One region of the Streptomyces sp. NPDC048352 genome, then DNA from elsewhere that is predicted to be linked to it. Evidence: riboswitches for the same ligand, from Rfam matches in the RefSeq annotation. Region 1 holds a riboswitch; the other holds the start of a gene.
What was found. Region 1 has a riboswitch for S-adenosylmethionine ahead of thrC (threonine synthase). Riboswitches for the same ligand answer to the same signal wherever they lie in the genome.
Positions count from the first base shown of each region.

Region 1 (9,915 bases):
GGAGGCGCTGCGGGACACCCCGGTCGTGGAGTCCGTCGAGGAGGACGGCGCGGCGACGGGCGTCCCCGCCTGAGGGCCGTCTCCCTCAGGTCCGCAGGACGCGCAGCCGCGACACCTCGTACGACATCTCGGTGAGGCCGGGGCCGGGCGCGGGGTGGTAGCGGCCGGCGGAGACGGACAGGTTGACGATCAGGTACGCGTGCCAGCCCCGGCCGACGCCCCGGCCGTCGGAGTAGACGCGCCGGCCGTTGACCCACCAGACGACGGATCTGCGGCCGAACTCCACCTCCAGGTCCAGCCACGCGCCCGGGTGGACGGCCGGGTCGCGGTGGTAGCGGTGGGCCTGGCGGACGTGGTTGGACAGCTCCAGCAGGTCGGGGTTGTCGGGGTGGTACTCGAAGACGTCGATCTCCTGGCCCCCGTCCCGCCAGGTCCAGATGGCGGGCCAGGCGCCGGTCTCCTCCGGCAGCCGGACCCGGGCCTCCAGGACGTCGCCGGTGCGGACCTCGAAGCCCTCGTCGCTGCCCTCGGTGGTGAGCAGCCCGGCGTCCCAGTTCCCGTCGGGGCGCAGGGTCGCGCGGAAGGTGCCGGTGCGGCTGTAGGCGGGGTCGGCGGTCAGGTGGTCGAGCTTGTTGTCGCCTGGGTTGACGGGGCCGCCGTCGGGATAGGCCCAGGAACGGCCCGCCACCCACTGGGCGGCGGAGGAGAAGTCGGCGGTGAAGACGGGCGAGAGGCGGCGCGGCGTCACGCGCCGTAGCCATGCGAGCGGTGGCGTGACCATACGGTGCCTATGCCCCGGCACGACCCGAACGCACCGCGATTTTTGCGGAGAGTAGTTGCGCGAGCACGGTCCGTCGTGCGCCCCCTGCGCACCGGCGCGGACACACCGCGGCCCCGGCACTCGGGGGTGCGGGGGCGGCGGCACGGGCGCGGGCGACCGGTCAGGTCCCGGGCGCGCAGGTGAGCGTGAACGTCAACGAGTCGGCCACGTTGCCCGCCGAGAGGTTGGCGACCACCTTGGGGGCCGGTTCATTGGGCGCCCCGCGCGTGGGGGACTTCACGACGAACGGACCGGTCGGGGTCTCCGGGGCGTTGAACTTGAGGGAAGGCGCGGACTGCTTGCCCTGGCCCGACCAGAAGTAGTCGACCTCGCCGGTTCCGGTACCGGTGAACTTGCCCTGGAACGTGACGTTCTGCGGCTTGGAGCAGTCGACCGCTGCGGGAGTGGTGGACGCGCCCGTGATGTCCGCGTCGGTGATCCGGACCTTGACGGGCGCGGGCGGCCTGGGATCCTTGGTGCAGCCTGTCTTCCGCTCGTTCCTGCCCCAGCCGCTCGTCACGGTGTAGGCGCCCTTCTTGACGTCCTCTTCCGTGACGGAGCCCGCGCCGTTGGCGTTGCGCTGGAATTTCTCCGGGCCCGACACCCTGAGCAGCTGACCGCCCCTGAAGCCGGTCATCACCAGGTCGTACTCGACGGGATTCGTGCCGGGGGCCACGACGAGCTTGCAGGCCGCCTGGGGGGCGGCGGACGGCGTGAGCGGGGCGGGGGCGGCCTGGGCGGCCATCGTGGGCGGCATGGCGACCGCGGTGACCAGGAGCGGGGCGAGAAGTGCATAACGGGCATGCCTGTTCATGCGTTCCCTCCTTGCCGGGAAAGCACCGATGGAGGCGGACGTCTCGATGGCGCGAGCGCGCCGAGGGCCCGGGTGCGATGAGGCGGGGGAGGAGGGGGCGCACACGGCCTCGTCCACCTCGGACCCGCCCGCCTGGACCGGCAGTTCAGCGGTCCAGAACCCGCGCGCCGGGCACCTGCGTCCAGTTCCAGGCTAGCTCCGCGGGCTTATGGCGGCACGCCGGGCCGCCACCGCCCACACCCGCCGCCCACGCCCGCGGCGTCACCCGTGCGAGGAACCCCGCGCCGCTTCGATGAAGGCGCGGATCAGCCCGGGGTCCTTCACGCCGCGCTCCCGCTCGACACCGCTGGAGACGTCCACGCCCCAGGCCCGCGTCGCCTCGACGGCCTCCCGCACGTTGCCCGGGTTCAGCCCGCCGGCCAGCAGCCACCGCCCGGCGGGCGCCCGGAATTCCGCGGACCCCCAGTTCCAGGGCTTGCCGGAGCCCGGGTCGGGGGCGTCGATGAGCAGCAGGTCCTCCCCGTACTCCCCGCACCGCCCGACGTGCTCGGCGGTGGCGCGCAGCAGCGTACGCCCCGGGGCACGCAGTTCCGCGTAGTGTGCGGCCGGTTCGTCGCCGTGCAGCTGTACGCCGCGTACGCCGCTCTCCTCGGTGAGCCGGCGCACCTTCTCGACGGACTGCCCGCGGAACACCCCGACGGTCAGCACCCCGCCCGGCACCCGCGCGGCCAGCTCCCGGGCCTCGGCGGCGCCGATGGTCCGGGGGCTGCCGGGCGCGAAGACGAACCCGACGGCGTCGGCCCCGGCCGCCACGGCCACGTCGACGTCGTGCACGGTCCGCAGCCCGCAGATCTTGACGAACAGATCGCTCATGTCCCCAGTCAATCAAAACCCGGGGACCGATGGTGATCCGTCCCGGCAGCCGGGCACCGCCGTCCGTCTCCGGGAACGCCCGAGGGCGGCACCCCGCCGGGGGTGCCGCCCTCGTTCGAGAACAGCCGATCAGCCAGAGGCGGATCAGAAGTCCATGTCACCACCCGGCATGCCGCCGCCCGCGGGGGCACCGGCCTTCTCGGGCTTGTCGGCGATGACGGCCTCGGTGGTCAGGAAGAGCGCGGCGATGGACGCGGCGTTCTGCAGGGCGGAGCGCGTGACCTTCGCCGGGTCGATGATGCCCTCGGCGATCATGTCGACGTACTCGCCGGTCGCGGCGTTCAGACCGTGGCCGACGGCCAGGTTGCGCACCTTCTCGACGACGACGCCGCCCTCGAGACCGCCGTTGACGGCGATCTGCTTCAGCGGGGCCTCCAGCGCGAGCTTCACGGCGTTGGCGCCGGTCGCCTCGTCACCGGTGAGCTCGAGCTTCTCGAAGACCGAGGAGGCCTGGAGCAGGGCCACGCCACCACCGGCGACGATGCCCTCCTCGACGGCCGCCTTCGCGTTGCGCACGGCGTCCTCGATGCGGTGCTTGCGCTCCTTGAGCTCGACCTCGGTCGCGGCACCGGCCTTGATGACGGCCACGCCGCCGGCCAGCTTCGCGAGGCGCTCCTGGAGCTTCTCGCGGTCGTAGTCCGAGTCGGAGTTCTCGATCTCGGCGCGGATCTGGTTGACGCGGCCCTGGACCTGGTCGCTGTCACCGGCACCGTCGACGATGGTGGTCTCGTCCTTGGTGATGACGACCTTGCGGGCGCGGCCGAGCAGGTCGAGACCGGCGTTCTCCAGCTTGAGGCCGACCTCCTCGGAGATGACCGTGCCGCCCGTGAGGATGGCGATGTCGCCGAGCATGGCCTTGCGGCGGTCGCCGAAGCCCGGGGCCTTGACGGCGACGGACTTGAAGGTGCCGCGGATCTTGTTGACGACCAGGGTCGACAGGGCCTCGCCCTCGACGTCCTCGGCGATGATCAGCAGCGGCTTGCCGGACTGCATGACCTTCTCCAGGAGCGGCAGCAGGTCCTTGACCGAGCCGATCTTGGAGTTGACGATCAGGATGTACGGGTCGTCCAGGGACGCCTCCATACGCTCCATGTCGGTGGCGAAGTACGCCGAGATGTAGCCCTTGTCGAAGCGCATGCCCTCGGTGAGCTCCAGCTCCAGACCGAAGGTCTGGGACTCCTCGACGGTGATGACGCCTTCCTTGCCGACCTTGTCCATGGCCTCGGCGATGAGCTCGCCGATCTGGGTGTCGGCGGCGGAGATGGAGGCCGTGGAAGCGATCTGCTCCTTGGTCTCGACATCCTTGGCCTGGGCCAGCAGGGCAGCGGAGACGGCCTCGACGGCCTTCTCGATACCGCGCTTGAGGGCCATCGGGTTGGCACCGGCGGCCACGTTGCGCAGGCCCTCGCGGACGAGCGCCTGGGCGAGGACGGTGGCGGTGGTCGTACCGTCGCCGGCGACGTCGTCCGTCTTCTTGGCGACTTCCTTGACCAGCTCGGCGCCGATCTTCTCGTACGGGTCCTCGAGCTCGATCTCCTTGGCGATGGAGACGCCGTCGTTGGTGATCGTGGGCGCGCCCCACTTCTTCTCAAGGACGACGTTGCGACCCTTGGGGCCAAGGGTGACCTTGACGGCGTCGGCGAGCTGGTTCATGCCACGCTCGAGACCGCGCCGGGCCTCCTCGTTGAACGCAATGATCTTGGCCATCTGAAGTGGTCCTCCAGGACTGGGGTTCCCCCTACGCCGCCAGGCGTCAGGGGAGGGTGGATTGCTCCGGACCGCGCCCGCGCCCGCGACGGACGGCCTGCGGACCCGGCGGTTCCTTCCCGCCGGACCCTGCGGGCCTCACCGGCCCGGTCCTCGTCTGAGTAGCACTCTCACCAGGAGAGTGCTAACGCCAATGATTAGCACTCGACCCCCGCGAGTGCAAGCGGCTTCCGGCAACACGCAGGCGACCTGGGGCCGACACGCAGGAGGGGCCCGCATCCCTGTCCAGGATGTGGGCCCCTCATGCGTGTGTGCGAGCGTCGGTGGCCGATCGCGCTTCGACTCAGCCGGCCGCGAGCTTGACCATGTCAGCCTGCGGACCCTTCTGGCCCTGCGAGATCTCGAACTCGACCCGCTGACCCTCTTCAAGGGTGCGGTACCCGTCCATCTGGATGGCGCTGTAGTGGACGAACACATCCGCACCACCGTCGACCGCGATGAAGCCGTAGCCCTTCTCCGCGTTGAACCACTTGACGGTGCCCTGAGCCATGCCTAACTCCCCTATTACTGGCCCTTGCGCGGGACCGCACTTCGCGGTCCCGGGTCAGAACTTGCGCCGGAACGCCTCGACCGCGGCTGAATGTATCCGCACCGGTGCTGTCAGCAACAGGTCAATCCGCCGAGAAATCTGGACACGCGGAAAGCTTGAAATAGAGTGAAAATTTGCAGTATTCCAGGGCAACTCGGGCCAGACAAGCGGCACCAAAGGCCCAAAAGGCACGCGCATGTTGACTCAATGTCAACCATCCGGCGGCCCGCTCATATGCGGCGGGCAAGAACAGCGGAGGGGACTGCCCAACTCTACCGCGCCCAATCAAGCAGAATTGCCCCCTCCGCTTATTAGCGGAGGGGGCAATTCTGTTTATGAAAGGTCAGCGCGTCACCCGCGCGTCAGCAGCCGCCGGCGACGGCGGGGATGATCGAGACGCCCGCGCCGTCCGGCGTCGCCGTCTGCAGGCCGCCCTCGAAGCGCACGTCGTCGTCGTTGACGTAGACGTTCACGAAGCGGCGCAGCTTGCCCTGGTCGTCCAGGACGCGCGCGGCGATGCCCGGGTGGTTCTGCTCCAGGGAGTCGATGACCTCGGCGAGGGTCGAGCCCTCGGCCGGGACCTCGGCGACGCCGCCGGTGTAGGTGCGCAGGATGGTGGGGATGCGGACGTTGACGCTCATGGCGCTACCGCCTTTCCGGGTGTCGGAGGGAAGGGTCAGGCCAGCCCGGCGGCGCGGAACGCGTCCAGGCTCGGGCGGATGGTGGCGGTCTGCCCGGTGTCCCCGGACACCGCCTCCAGGGTCTTGAGGCCGTCACCGGTGTTCAGGACGACGGTCGTCAGCGCCGGGTCGAGCAGCCCGTTCTCGATGAGCTTCTTCGTCACGCCGACGGTCACGCCGCCCGCGGTCTCGGCGAAGATGCCCTCGGCCCGCGCGAGGATCTTGATGGCCTCGACGACCTGCTCGTCGGTGACGTCCTCGACGTAGCCGCCGGTGCGCCGCGCGATGTCCAGGACGTACGGGCCGTCCGCCGGGTTGCCGATGGCCAGCGACTTGGCGATGGTGTTCGGCTTCTGCGGGCGGACCACGTCGTGGCCGGCCTTGAAGGCGGTCGAGACCGGGGAGCAGCCCTCGGCCTGGGCGCCGAAGATCTTGTAGGGCTTGTCCTCGACCAGGCCGAGCTTGATCAGCTCCTGGAGGCCCTTGTCGATCTTCGTCAGCTGGGAGCCGGACGCGATCGGGACGACGATCTGGTCGGGCAGTTGCCAGCCGAGCTGCTCGCAGATCTCGTACGCCAGGGTCTTGGAGCCCTCGCCGTAGTAGGGGCGCAGGTTGACGTTGACGAAGCCCCAGCCCTCGCCCAGCGGGTCGCCGATGAGCTCGGAGCAGAAGCGGTTGACGTCGTCGTAGTTGCCCTCGATGCCGACGAGGTCGCCGCCGTAGACACCGGCCATGACGACCTTGCCCTGCTCCAGGTCGTGCGGGATGAACACGCAGGAGCGGAATCCGGCCCGGGCGGCCGCGGCGCCGACGGCGCCGGCCAGGTTGCCGGTGGAGGAGCAGGAGAGGGTGGTGAAGCCGAAGGCGCGGGCGGCCTCGACGGCGATGGCGACGACGCGGTCCTTGAAGGAGTGCGTCGGGTTGCCGGAGTCGTCCTTGACGTAGAGCTTGCCGGTGACGCCCAGCTCCTTGGCCAGGTTCTGCGCGTCCACGAGCTGGGTGAAGCCGGGGTTCAGGCTCGGCTTGGAGGCCACGTCCGCCGGGACGGGCAGCAGCGGCGCGTAGCGCCAGATGTTGTCCGGGCCGGCCTCGATCGCGGCGCGCAGGGCCTCGGGGTCGCCGAGCGGCAGTTCGTAGGCCACTTCCAGCGGGCCGAAGCACTCGGCGCAGGCGAAGATGGGGCCCAGTTCGAAGCGGGTACCGCACTCGCGACAGGAAAGGCCGGTGGCGGGTCCGAGATCGGCAGAGGTGGCGACAGTCTGTGCAGCCATGATGGCGAGGCCCTTTCTCCTCATCTTCCCCATGGCGCACTTCGCCATGAGACGGAATTGGCACCTTCCCTAGCCGGGGCCCCGCGCGTGCGAGAACCGACTGGAGGGTTGCCGGGGCTTCAACGGGCCGTGTCCCTCTGCCCCTCTGGATGAGCGGTATGGCACCGGCACACGCGCTCTGTGGCGCGCCGGTGCGTTTGTCGCGCGGGACCCCCGGCATGCGGCGGTCCTTCGCGTTGTTCAAGACTGTAACCGAAGGGACGGGCGGTTGAGACAGCCGTCCGAACCGCGAGATGGATCACGATTCGGCCGCAAACCGCCGAGTGCCGCAGAGAAGCCAGGGAGTGCTGAGAGTGCTGGATGAGGTGGAGCGCTGGCTGGCAGACCGCTCCTGGTCCGCCGCCGACCGACCGCTCGACCAGCTGCTCGACCGGAAACGGGCGGCCGGGACGACGGTCAGCGTGGTGCTGCCCGCGCTCGACGAGGAGGCCACCGTCGGGCAGATCGTCGAGGTGATCCGGCGCGACCTGATGGAGGGGCTCGCGGTCCCGCTGGTGGACGAGCTGGTGGTGGTCGACTCGGGCTCCACCGACCGTACGGCCGAGGTCGCGGCGGAGGCCGGCGCCCGGGTGGTGCACCGCGACGCGATCCTGCCGCGGCTCCCGGCCCTGCCGGGCAAGGGCGAGGTGCTGTGGCGCTCGCTGCTGGCCACGACCGGGGACGTCGTCTGCTTCGTGGACGCCGACCTGCGGGACTTCGACTCCGTCTTCGTCTCGGGGATCGTCGGGCCGCTGCTGACCGACCCGCAGGTGCAGTTCGTCAAGGCGATGTACGACCGCCCGCTGGGGGACGCGCCCGGGCAGGGCGGCCGGGTGACGGAGCTGGTGGCACGGCCCCTGCTGAACCTCCACTGGCCGCAGCTGGCGGGGTTCGTCCAGCCGCTGGGGGGTGAGTACGCGGTACGCCGCTCCCTGCTGGAGCGGCTGCCGTTCCCCGTCGGGTACGGGGTGGAACTGGGCCTGCTGGTGGACGCGCTGCACACGGCCGGGCTGGACGCGCTGGCCCAGGTGGACGTGGGGGTCCGGCTGCACCGGCACCAGGACGGGCGGGCGCTGGGCCGGATGGCCGCGGCGATCTACCGCACCGCGCAGCTGCGGCTCTCGCGCGGCCATCTCGTACGGCCGGAGCTGACGCAGTTCGAGCGGGGGCCGGACGGGTTCGTTCCGCGCACGTACCCCGTGGACACGGAGGAGCGGCCGCCGATGGTGGAGGTCGAGGAGTACGCGGGCCGGCGGGTGGCGTGAGGCGCGGGCCGCGCGGGTGGCGCGGGGCGCGGCGCGGCCAGGGCGTGACGAACCGGACAATTCCCGGACGTTTGAGCGAGGAGGACCCGGGCTAGGTTCGCGGCATGGCTTCTCAGGTACTCGTCGCCGCCAACCGCGGCCCGCTCTCGTACGCCCTCGCCGCCGACGGCACCCTCAGCGCACGCCGCGGCGGTGGCGGCCTGGTCTCCGGCCTGTCCGCGGCGCTCGCCGCGCAGCCGGAGGCCCTGTGGATCTGCGCGGCCCTGTCCGACGCCGACCGGGAGGCGGTCCGCCGGGGCGTTTCCGAGCCGGGCGTCCGGATGCTGGACATCGACCCGGCGGTGTACGACGACGCGTACAACGGCATCGCCAACTCGGTGCTCTGGTTCACCCACCACCACCTCTACGACGTCCCGCGCGAGCCGGTCTTCGACGCGGCGTTCCGCCGCCGCTGGGAGTCGTACGCCGCCTACAACCAGGCCTTCGCCGAAGCGCTGGCCGAGGAGGCCGCCGAGGGCGCGTCGGTCCTGGTCCAGGACTACCACCTGGCCCTGGTCCCGGGCGCCCTGCGCGAACTGCGGCCGGACCTGCGGATCGCCCACTTCACGCACACCCCCTGGGCGTCGCGGGAGTTCCTGGACATGCTCCCGGACGACGTCCGCAGCCGGCTGGTGTGGGGGATGCTGGGCGCGGACCTGGTGGGCTTCCACACCTGGGCGTGGGCGCACACCTTCATGGCCGGCGCGCACCTGGACGACGAGCGGGGCATCGCCGAGCCGAAGTCCCCGGCCGGGGTGGATCCGGCGGAGGCCCGCTACGTCCACAAGAACCCCAACAGCCCCGTGCGGCACAAGCGCACCGACGTCGGGGTCTTCGCCCTCGGCGTCGACGGGGACGACCTGCGGGCCCTCGCCCACCGCCCCGAGGTGGACGACAAGCTGGCGGCGCTGCGGGCGGAGGTCGGCGACCGCAAGACCATCGTCCGCGTCGACCGCACCGAACTGTCGAAGAACATCCTGCGCGGGCTGCTGGCCTACCGGGAGCTGCTGACGGTCCACCCCGAGTGGCGCGGCCGCGTGGTGCACCTGGCGTCCGCGTACCCCTCCCGGCAGGACCTGAAGGTGTACCGGGACTACACCGCGTCCGTCCGCGACCTGGCCACGGAGATCAACGCGGAGTTCGGCACCGAGGACTGGCAGCCGGTCCTCCTCTCCGTGGAGGACGACTTCGCGCGCTCGCTGGCCGCGTACCGCCTGGCGGACGTGGCCCTGATCAACCCGGTGCGGGACGGGATGAACCTCGTCGCGAAGGAGATTCCGGTGGTGTCGGAGGAGGGCTGCGCGCTGGTCCTGTCCACGGGGGCGGGGGCGTACGAGGAACTGCGCGGGGACGCCCTGACGGTCACCCCGTACGACGTCTCGGCGACGGCCGCCGCACTCCACGAGGCCCTGTCGATGCCGCCGGAGGAGCGCACGGCCCGCACCAAACGCCTCGCGGCAGCCGCCACGACCCTCCCCCCGTCGGCCTGGTTCACGGCACAACTGGAGGCCCTGCGGGGGTGAGGGGGCGGGGGACGGGGGGACGGACGGGGAGCGGTGTCCTGGCCCGCTCCCCGGGCCCGGCCCGGCTACGCGTCCCGGAGGGCCGCCGCCAGGCGGGCCAGGAAGGCCGTCACCGCCGCCGGGCCCGGGAGGACCAGGTCGGCTCGGGCCGCGAGTTCGGGGACTTCCGCCGAGCCGCTGCACACCAGCAGCCCCGGGAGGCCGTCGGCGCGGCGCTTCTCCACCGCCGAAAAAG
Region 1 covers NZ_JBEZKZ010000024.1:10,357-20,271, forward strand. The annotation lists gene AB0D45_RS15180 (protease inhibitor I9 family protein) at 1-73, shown strand, start outside; gene AB0D45_RS15185 (beta-glucanase) at 86-748, opposite strand; gene AB0D45_RS15190 (hypothetical protein) at 942-1,634, opposite strand; gene AB0D45_RS15195 (phosphoribosylanthranilate isomerase) at 1,896-2,507, opposite strand; gene groL (chaperonin GroEL) at 2,652-4,274, opposite strand; gene AB0D45_RS15205 (cold-shock protein) at 4,618-4,824, opposite strand; gene AB0D45_RS15210 (MoaD/ThiS family protein) at 5,226-5,504, opposite strand; gene thrC (threonine synthase) at 5,540-6,814, opposite strand; SAM riboswitch class I at 6,832-6,970, opposite strand; gene AB0D45_RS15220 (glucosyl-3-phosphoglycerate synthase) at 7,168-8,118, shown strand; gene AB0D45_RS15225 (trehalose-6-phosphate synthase) at 8,223-9,680, shown strand; gene otsB (trehalose-phosphatase) at 9,746-9,915, opposite strand, start outside.

Region 2 (9,915 bases), on a different contig from region 1:
CGGCCCGGCGCGAGGTCTCCAGCGCCGACTCCACCTCCGCGAGACGGGCCTTGAGGCGCCGGGTCTCGGTCTCGGCGGCGGCCACCTGCGCGGCCGCCTCACCGCGGATCCCGTCGATCTCGGCGCCCACCTTGCGCAGCGCCGCCTCACCCCGCTTGACGTCGCTCAAGGCGCTGCGCAGCTTGCGCTGAAGCGATTCCGCTTCCTTGCGGGCGGCCTCCAGCTCGGCGCGCACCTGGTCGCCGCCGGTCCGCTGGGCCTCCTTCAGCTGCGCCAGCTCCTCGCGCAGCCGTTCCAGCTCCCGCCGGGTTTCGTCACCGACCCGCTCGGCGTCGGCGCGCTGCGCCTCCTCGCCGGCGGCGGCCACCAGCTTCACCCAGCCGGCCGGGCGCAGCACGTACGCCGCCGCGGCGACGTCCAGCGGGTCGGCGGCGGCGGGAGGGGCCCCGGCCTCCAGGGCCCCGGCCAGCTCCGGCTGCGCCTCGCGCAGCTTCTCCGCGATCCGGCTGCGGAAGACCCCGTCGGTCTCCACCGCGGCGGCCATCGCGGTGCCCGCGAACTTGGCGCGCCGGGTCGGGGTGAAACGGGCGTACTGGCGCAGCTGCGCCGGGAGGTCCGCGACCGTCAGACCGCCGAAGGCGTCCGAGACGATCGCGACGACCCGGCGCCGCACGCCTTCAGGCAGCGGGCGGTCGAGGACCTCCGCGGCGTCACCGGCCGCGTCGGCCGGCCTCGCGCCGCTTGCTGGCTCCACTCTCCGTCACCCCTACCGTGATCTACTGTGGGCCCGGCTCCGTCAGGAGTCGGTGCCCGGCCTGTCCACGAGCTCGATCTGGTCCACCGCGTTGCACCAGCGGCAGCGGACCGACTCGATGGTCTCACTGACCACCTCGCGCTCCTCGACCTTGGGCTCCCCGGCGAGATCGAGGTGGACGTACTCCACGACCTTCGACGATCGGGTGACATCGAACCGCGTGAGGTTGCCGCACAGGGTGCAGCGCCACCGGGTGGTGTCGGTCGGCAGGGGAACCGTCATCAGGCCGCTCTCTCCTTCGTAGCTCATTCAATTAAAGCGGTACGGCGCGGTCGGCGGACCGCAGCACGTAACCCTACGGCCTGGCACCACCCTCAGGCGGGTGCGTCTGCGTCATGCTCTGTCGCATGATCGTAAAGTGGCGGACCCTGTGCGAGGCCGCCCGGGGCCCCGTGGTGACGTACGCGCTGATCGCCGGCTGCTGCGTGGTGTTCGTCATCGGCCCGGCTTCCGGCCTGAACCCGGACTACGGGACGGGCGAGCGGCTGGTCTCGACGGGCACGGCGTACTTCCGGCACTGGGGCGTCGTCCCGGACGAGCTGTTCTCGGGCGCGGTGCGCCCGCTGCTGACGCCGCTCACGGCGCTCTTCGTGCACGGCAGCTGGCTGCACCTGCTCGGGAACATGCTGTTCCTCTACGTCTTCGGCACCATGACGGAAGAGCGCATGGGCCGGGCGCCCTTCCTCGTCTTCTACGTCTGTACGGGATACCTGGCGCTCGCGGCCTACGCGGCGGCCAACGCGGCCTCGGACCAGACCCTGGTCGGGGCGTCGGGGGCGATCTCGGCGGCGCTCGGGGCCTTCCTGTGCCTCTTCCCACGCGCCCGGGTGACCAGCCTGTTCCCGTTCCTGTTCTTCCTGCCGCTGCGCTTCCCGGCCTGGATCGTGCTGGTGTTCTGGTTCGGCCTCCAGTGGCTGGCGGCGCACCGGGCGGGAAGCGGTCCCGGAGTGGCCTACCTGGCCCATGTGGTGGGCTTCTCGCTGGGCTTCCTCTACGCCTGGGGACGCTATCGCCGGGCGACTAGAGTGAGGAGACCAGTGACTGCCGGCGAGGGAGACAGCCAACCGTGATCACCGCGATCGTGCTCATCAAGACCAGCGTGGACCGCATCCCCGAGATCGCCGAGTCCATCGCCCAGCTGGACAGCGTCAGCGAGGTCTACTCCGTCACCGGCACGTACGACCTGATCGCCCTGGTCCGCGTCGCCCGCCACGAGAACCTCGCGGACATCATCCCGGGCCGCATCAGCAAGATCCCGGGCGTCGAGGCGACGGACACCCACGTGGCGTTCCGCACGTACTCCCAGCACGACCTGGAAGCCGCCTTCGCCATCGGCCTCGACGCGTAGCCCCGCTCCGGGACCGGCCCGTGCCCCGCACGGCGGTGCGGGGCGGCCGCCGCGCCGGCGCCCGCGCTACACCGCCGGGACGCAGCGGCCCTCCTCCGTGCGGTACTGCCACTTGGCGCCGTCCGCGACGAGTTCCCGTACCGCGCGCACGAAGCGCTCCACGTGCTCGTCCGGGGTGCCGGCCCCGAAGCTGACCCGGATCGCGTTCAGCGACCGCTCCCCCGGCGCCGCCTCCGGCGCCCCGCACTCCCCCTGGGCCTGCGGCTCGCTGCCGAGCAGGGTCCGCACCAGCGGGTGGGCGCAGAACAGTCCGTCGCGCACGCCGATCCCGTACTCGGCGGACAGCGCGGCCGCGAAGTGCGAGCTGTTCCAGCCGTCGACGACGAAGGAGATGACGCCGACGCGCGGGGCGTCGTCCCCGAACAGGGACAGCACGCGCACGGCGGGGACCCCGGCCAGGCCCTCGCGGACCTTGGCGATGAGGTGGCGCTCGCGGGCGACGAGGGCGTCGAAGCCGGCCTCGGTCAGGGCGCGGCAGGCGGAGGCGATGGAGTAGACCCCGATGACGTTCGGGGATCCGGCCTCGTGGCGGGCGGCGGTGGTGTGCCACTCGACGTCCACGCCGCCGTCCTCGCGGCGGGCGACCTTGCGGGAGGCGCCGCCGCCGGCGAGGTACGGCTCCGCCTCCTGGAGCCAGTCGGCGCGGCCGGCGAGCACGCCCGAGCCGAAGGGCGCGTACAGCTTGTGCCCGGAGAAGGCGACCCAGTCCACGTCCAGCTCCCGTACGGAGACGGGGTGGTGGGGGGCCAGCTGGGCGGCGTCCAGGACGATCCGGGCGCCGTGGGCGTGCGCGGCGGCGGCCAGCTCCCGGACCGGCCACAGCTCGCCGGTGACGTTGGAGGCGCCGGTGACGCAGACCAGCGCCGGCCCGTACGGGTCGCGGTCGGCGAGCGCACGTTCCAGGGTGGCGACGGCCTCGCCGGGCGTGCGGGGGGCGTTGAGGTAGGTGACCCGGGCGTCGCCCCAGGGCAGCAGCGAGGCGTGGTGCTCGGTCTCGAAGACGAAGACCTGGCAGTCGGCGGGGAGCGCGGCGGCGAGCAGGTTGAGGGAGTCGGTGGTGGACCGGGTGAAGACCACCTGGTCGCCGGGGCGGCAGTCGAGGAAGTCGGCGACGGTGGTCCGGCTCTGCTCGAAGAGGTCGGTGGACAGCTGCGAGAGGTAGCCGGCGCCACGGTGGACGCTGCCGTAGTACGGGGCGTACGCGGCGACGTCGTCCCAGACCCGCTGGAGCGCGGGGGCGCTGGCCGCGTAGTCGAGGGCGGCGTAGGTGACCTCACCGCCGGTGACGAGCGGCACGGTGACGTCGCGGCCGAGGACCGGCAGAGGCGCGTCACAGGCGGGGTCGGTGGCGGTGGCGGTGGCGGCAGCGGCGGCGTTCAGGGATGCGGACATGGCGGTATCTCCCGGCAGGCAGGGCTGAATGGCTTCGGTGTGCCCGTACGCGGGTACGGCTCGGCGGCCGACCGGAGGGGTACGGGAGGGCCCCGGAACGAACGGGGGTGCACGGAAGTGGCCCTGGTCCGGGGGGTGAAGAAGGGGCGGAGTCGCCCTATCGCATTCGCTTGCTCACGGAAAACGCTCCTCGAGAGACCAGGACCCCTGGTGTCGAGGGATCCGCGCTTGCCGTAGGCCTTTCTGCCTACGACCTGGTCATCACCCGGGGCACCCCGCCACGGAAGGAGGGTTGCCGGACAGCAAGCCGGGGCCAAAACGCTGTCACTCGTGACCTTGGGGAGCATCCTGCCACATGATCCTCCGCGCGCAAGACCCCGGTCCACGATGTGGACCGGGGTCTTCGGTGCGGAGGGGTCAGGCGTTGGTGGCCGCCACCCAGCGCTCCAGCGCGGCCCGGGCCGCACCCGAGTCGATCGCGTCCGCCGCGCGGGCGATGCCCGCCGTCAGCTGCTCCTCCAGCGAGCCGGTGCCCGGGTCCAGGGCCACCAGGGCGGCCGCGGAGTTCAGCAGCACCGCGTCGCGCACCGGGCCGGTCTCGCCGGCCAGCAGGCGGCGGGCGACGTCGGCGTTGTACGACGGGTCCCCGCCGCGCAGGGCAGAGATGTCGACCGTCGCGATGCCCACGTCACGCGGGTCGAAGGCGTGCTCCGTGATCCGGCCCTCGCGCACCCACCACACCCGGGAGGTCCCGGTGGTGGTCAGCTCGTCCAGGCCGTCGTCGCCGCGGAAGACCAGCGCGGAGGTGTTCCGCTCGGCGAGCACCCCCGCCATGATCGGGGCCAGCCGCGCGTCCGCCACCCCGACCGCCTGGGCCGTGACCCGGGCGGGGTTGGTGAGCGGGCCGAGGCCGTTGAACGCGGTGCGCACCCCGAGGTCCCGTCGCGCGGAGGCGGCGTACCGCAGGGCCGGGTGGAAGACCACCGCGGCGCAGAAGGTGATTCCGGCCTCCTCCGCGACCTGCGCCACCCGCTCCGGGGTCAGGCCGAGGTTGACGCCGAGCTTCTCCAGGACGTCGGAGGAGCCGCTGGCGGAGGACGCGGCCCGGTTGCCGTGCTTGACGACCTTGGCGCCCGCGCCGGCCGCCACGACGGCGGACATGGTCGAGATGTTGACCGTCTTGGCGCCGTCACCGCCGGTGCCGACGATGTCCAGGGTCCGTCCGGGCACCTCGATCAGGTTGGCGTGGGCGTACATCGTGCGGACCAGGCCCGTGTACTCCTCCACGGTCTCGCCCTTGGCCCGGAGGGCCACCGCGAAGCCCGCGATCTGCGCGTCGGTGGCCTCGCCGCGCATGATCCGCTCCATCGCCCAGGCGGTGTCGTCGGTGGCGAGGTCCTGGCGGTTGAGCAGGGCCTCCAGGATGCCCGGCCAGCCGCGGGCCGCCACGCTGTCGCCGCCTGCCGGGGTCGCAACGTTCATGGTCAGCTCCTGCTGCTTCGTCGGGGTCGCACGTCCCATGGGGACGATCACAGCCTATCCAGCCCCGGAGGCGGCAAAGAGCCCCGTCCAGACACTGGACGGGGCTCTTGCCGTGGCGACACGGGGACCGGCCGGAGCCGGTCCCTCAAGCGGTCGGACCGGAGATCAGTGGTGGCCGTGGCCGGCCTGGATCTCCTTGTACTCCTCCACCGTGGGCTTCGGAATCTGGTTGTTCTCCGCGTAGAAGCCCTTGCTGAGCTTCGCGCGCAGCTTCTCGCCGCGCGTCACCTTGCGCTCGACACCGTTCTCGTCGACCGTGGGGCCGATCTCGACGGGCCGGTACTGCTCGTGCGCGGTGAGCGTGTGCAGCTTGGCCTGCGACAGCGGCTCGTGGACCTCGACGAACTCACCGTGCGGCAGGCGCTTGATGATGCCGGTCTCGCGACCGTGCAGCACCTTGTCGTGGTCCCGGCGCTGGAGGCCGAGGCAGATCCGCTTGGTGGCGATGAAGGCCAGGACCGGGACGACGAAGAAGCCGATCCGGACGAACCACGTGATCGAGTTGATCGACAGGTGGAAGTACTGGGCGAACATGTCGTTGCCGCCGCCGATGAGGAGCACGATGTACTCCGCGATCCAGGCGACACCGAAGGCCGTACGGGTCGGGACGTTGCGCGGGCGGTCCAGGATGTGGTGCTCGCGCTTGTCGCCGGTGACCCAGGACTCGATGAACGGCCAGACGGCGATCGCGCCGAGGACCAGCGGGAAGAGCAGCAGCGGGATGAACACGCCCAGGACGAGCGTGTGGCCCCACAGGTTGATCTCCCAGCCGGGCATGGCACGGATGAGGCCTTCCGGCATACCCATGTACCAGTCGGGCTGCGCACCGGTGGACACGTGGTCCGGGCGGTACGGGCCGAGCGCCCAGATCGGGTTGATCGAGGCGATCGCCGCGACGGCCGCGATGACACCGAAGACCAGGAAGAAGAAGCCTCCGGCCTTGGCCATGTAGACGGGCAGCAGCGGCATGCCGACGACGTTGCTGTTCGTCTTGCCGGGGCCGGCGAACTGGGTGTGCTTGTGGAAGAACACCAGGATCAGGTGCGCGACCAGCAGGCCCATCATGATGCCGGGCAGCAGCAGGATGTGCACCGAGTAGAACCGCGCGACGAAGTCGCCGCCCGGGAACTCCCCGCCGAAGAGGAACATCGACAGGTAGGTGCCGACGACCGGGACGGAGAGGATGGCGCCCTGCATGAAGCGGACACCGGTGCCCGAGAGCAGGTCGTCCGGCAGCGAGTAACCGGTGAAGCCGGTGAACATGCCGAGGACCAGCAGCAGGAAGCCGAAGATCCAGTTGATCTCACGCGGCTTGCGGAACGCGCCGGTGAAGAAGACGCGCATCATGTGCACGACCATCGCCGCGACGAAGATCAGCGCGGCCCAGTGGTGGATCTGGCGGATCAGCAGACCGCCGCGGACGTCGAAGCTGATGTCCAGGGTCGAGGCGAAGGCCTCGGACATCATGACGCCCTGCATCGGCACGTACGAGCCGTGGTACACGACCTCGTTCATGCTCGGGTGGAAGAACAGCGTCAGGTACACACCCGTGAGGATGATGATGATGAAGCTGTAGAGGCAGATCTCGCCCAGCATGAAGGACCAGTGGTCCGGGAAGATCTTGCGCATGTTCGCCTTGGCGAGGCCGTAGATGCCCAGGCGGCCGTCCGCCCAGTCGGCTACGCGCTCACCGCGCGACGCGTTGCGCGACGCCCCGGTGGCCGAGGTGTTCGTGGAGGTGCTCATCCGCGCTCCCAGAATGCAGGACCGACGGGCTCTTCGAAGTCGCCGTGCGCCTCGAGGAAGCCTTCGTCATTCACGCCGATCCGCAGCTGCGGAAGCGCGTGACCGGCCGGGCCGAAGATGACACGGGCGCCGTCGGAGAGGTCGAAGGTGGACTGGTGGCACGGGCAGAGCACGTGGTGCGTCTGCTGCTCGTACAGGCTGATCGGGCAGCCGACGTGGGTGCAGATCTTGGAGAAGGCCACGATGCCGTCGTGGGACCACTCCAGCTCCCGCTTGTCCTTGATGTCCTCCGGCTGGATGCGGACGATCATCAGGGCGGCCTTGGCGATCTGGACCTGGAAGTCGTGCTGGTCCTCCTCCAGGCCTTCCGGCATGGCGAAGGTCAGCGAACCGACCAGGACGTCCTCGGGACGCAGCGGCTCCATCGTGTTCTGGTTGATGAGCAGCTTGCCCTTGGACCACAGGGTCTTGCGCAGCTTGTCCTCGGGCAGGGGGCCCAGGTCGCGCAGCAGCACCACTCCGGCGAGCGGCACCAGGGCCAGCGCGCCGAGCATCGTGTTGCGGATCAGCGGACGGCGGGCGATGCCGGACTCGTTCGCACCGTCGGCGAAGTCCTGCATGACCTTCGCCTTGACCTCCGGGGAGGCGGCGATCTCGTGGCGCTCGTCGGCGACCTCGACGTCCGACATCAGCGTGCGGGCCCAGTGGACCGCGCCGGCGCCGATGCAGAACAGGGCCAGGCCGAGCGTCAGGCCGAGCGAGAAGTTCAGCGCGCTGACCTTCCCGACGGGGAAGATGTAGACGATCTTCTCCACCGGGATGGCCACGTACGCGGCGATGAAGCCGATCGTGGCCAGCATCGACAGCGTGAACAGCATCGCCACCGTGCGCTCGGACCGCCTGGCGGCCCGCTCGTCGATGTCCTGGATGCGCGGCTTGTGGACCGGGAGGCCGGGGTCGGCGAACGGGTCGTCCGCGACCGCTACGGCACCGTGGTGCGCGTCGCCCTGCTCGCTCGGCAGGTGCTTGTCTTCGGGAATGTCTTGGCTACTCATGACTTCTTGGCCTTAGCGGTGTGGGCCGCGACCCAGACGGCGACAGCGATCAGCGCACCCAGACCGAAGATCCAGCCGAACAGACCCTCGGAGACGGGGCCGAGGCCACCGAGCTTCAGGCCGCCAGGGCTGACCGACTTCTCGCCGTTCACGTTCTGGAGGTACGCGATGATGTCCTTCTTCTGCTTCTCCGGCATGGTGCTGTCGGGGAAGGAGGGCATGTTCTGCGGGCCGGTGAGCATGGCCTCGTAGATGTGCTTCGGCTCGACGTCCTCGAGGTTCGGGGCGTACTTGCCGAGCGTCAGCGCGCCGCCCTCGCCGGTGAAGTTGTGGCACTGCGCGCAGTTGTTGCGGAACAGCTCACCACCGGCGGCGATGTCGGCACCAGCCGGGTCGTACTGCTTCTCGGCCGGCGTGATCGGACCGGCGCCGAGCGACGCGATGTACGCCGCCAGCTGGTCGATCTGGGCCTGCGAGTAGATCCTCGGCTTCTTCGGCACCTGGGCGCCGGGCTGCTGGGCGGGCATGCGGCCCGTGCTCACCTGGAAGTCGACGGCCGCGGAGCCGACGCCGACCAGGCTGGGGCCGTCAGTGGAACCCTGACCGCCGGTACCGTGGCAGCTTGCGCAGCCCACGGCGTACAGCTTCTTGCCCTCCTCGATGGCGAGGGACTGGGCGGTTTCATCGGCCTGCGCCTTGCCAGCGGGCGCGAAGGCAGCGTACAGCCCCCCCGTGACCGCCAGCGCGAAGAGTAGAACGACGACCGCCGCCAGCGGATGGCGTCGTCGTGCGGAGAGCTTTTTCACGGATTACCCCGGTGTCAGGATCTTCTGCGTCGGTGTTTCTGGATGGTGCCGGGCGGGGCCCGGCGACGTGTTCGCTACTTGATCAGGTAGATCGTCGCGAAGAGGCCGATCCAGACGACATCGACGAAGTGCCAGTAGTAGGACACGACGATGGCCGACGTGGCCTGTTCGTGGGTGAACCTCTTGGCCGCGTACGTCCGGCCGAGGACCAGCAGGAAGGCGATGAGACCGCCCGTCACGTGCAGACCGTGGAAGCCGGTGGTCAGGTAGAACACCGTGCCGTACGGGTCGGACGAGAGGCTCAGACCCTCGTGCTTGACCAGCTCGGTGTACTCGAACACCTGGCCGCCAATGAAGATCGCACCCATGACGAACGTGATGATGAACCACGACCTGAGCTTCTTCACGTCACCGCGCTCGGCGGCGAATACGCCGAGCTGGCAGGTGAGCGAGGAGAGCACCAGGATCGTGGTGTTCGTCGCCGAGAAGGGCAGGTTCAAGGCCGAGGCCTTCTCCGCCCAGAACTCGGCGCCCGTCACGGATCGCAGGGTGAAGTACATCGCGAAGAGGGCCGCGAAGAACATCAGCTCGGAACTCAACCAGATGATGGTTCCGACGCTGACGAGGTTCGGCCGGTTGACCGTCGGGTGCGCGTGCCCGGTATCTACTGTCGTTGCTGTCGCCACGACCGACATTATGTCGGTCGCTTATCCCGCCCTCACCCCGGGGGGTGCCGTTCGGAGTGTCAGGGGGGTGTGCAAGGCCCGAACGGCCCATCAGAGGACCGGTCGCGAGGGCGGCGGAACCGATGTTGACAGCCGGTCGGACGGAGTAGCATCCCGCGCATCATCAGCGTGATTCACGGCCACGTGGAGGACGAAATGCGGGCGACTGCGCGGGTTCTGGTCTACAGCGACGACGCGGGCACCCGGGAGCAGGTGCGGCTGGCAGCCGGGCGCAGGCCCGCAGCTGACCTGCCCCCGGTGGAGTTCCTGGAGTGCGCCACGCTTCCGGCGGTCCTCAAGGAACTGGACGCGGGCGGCATCGACGTGTGCGTGCTGGACGGCGAGGCGGTCCCGGCCGGGGGCATGGGCGTGTGCCGGCAGATCAAGGACGAGATCTTCCGGTGTCCGCCGGTGCTGCTGCTGATGG
Region 2 covers NZ_JBEZKZ010000094.1:5,773-15,687, forward strand. The annotation lists gene AB0D45_RS31045 (NYN domain-containing protein) at 1-754, opposite strand, end outside; gene AB0D45_RS31050 (hypothetical protein) at 797-1,036, opposite strand; gene AB0D45_RS31055 (rhomboid family intramembrane serine protease) at 1,150-1,884, shown strand; gene AB0D45_RS31060 (Lrp/AsnC ligand binding domain-containing protein) at 1,881-2,162, shown strand; gene AB0D45_RS31065 (aminotransferase class V-fold PLP-dependent enzyme) at 2,229-3,614, opposite strand; SAM riboswitch class IV at 3,834-3,950, opposite strand; gene trpD (anthranilate phosphoribosyltransferase) at 4,032-5,096, opposite strand; gene AB0D45_RS31075 (cytochrome bc complex cytochrome b subunit) at 5,262-6,902, opposite strand; gene AB0D45_RS31080 (Rieske 2Fe-2S domain-containing protein) at 6,899-7,957, opposite strand; gene AB0D45_RS31085 (c-type cytochrome) at 7,954-8,763, opposite strand; gene AB0D45_RS31090 (heme-copper oxidase subunit III) at 8,838-9,458, opposite strand; gene AB0D45_RS31095 (hypothetical protein) at 9,645-9,915, shown strand, end outside.
Region 2: another riboswitch for S-adenosylmethionine. It lies ahead of AB0D45_RS31065 (aminotransferase class V-fold PLP-dependent enzyme); the one in region 1 lies ahead of thrC (threonine synthase).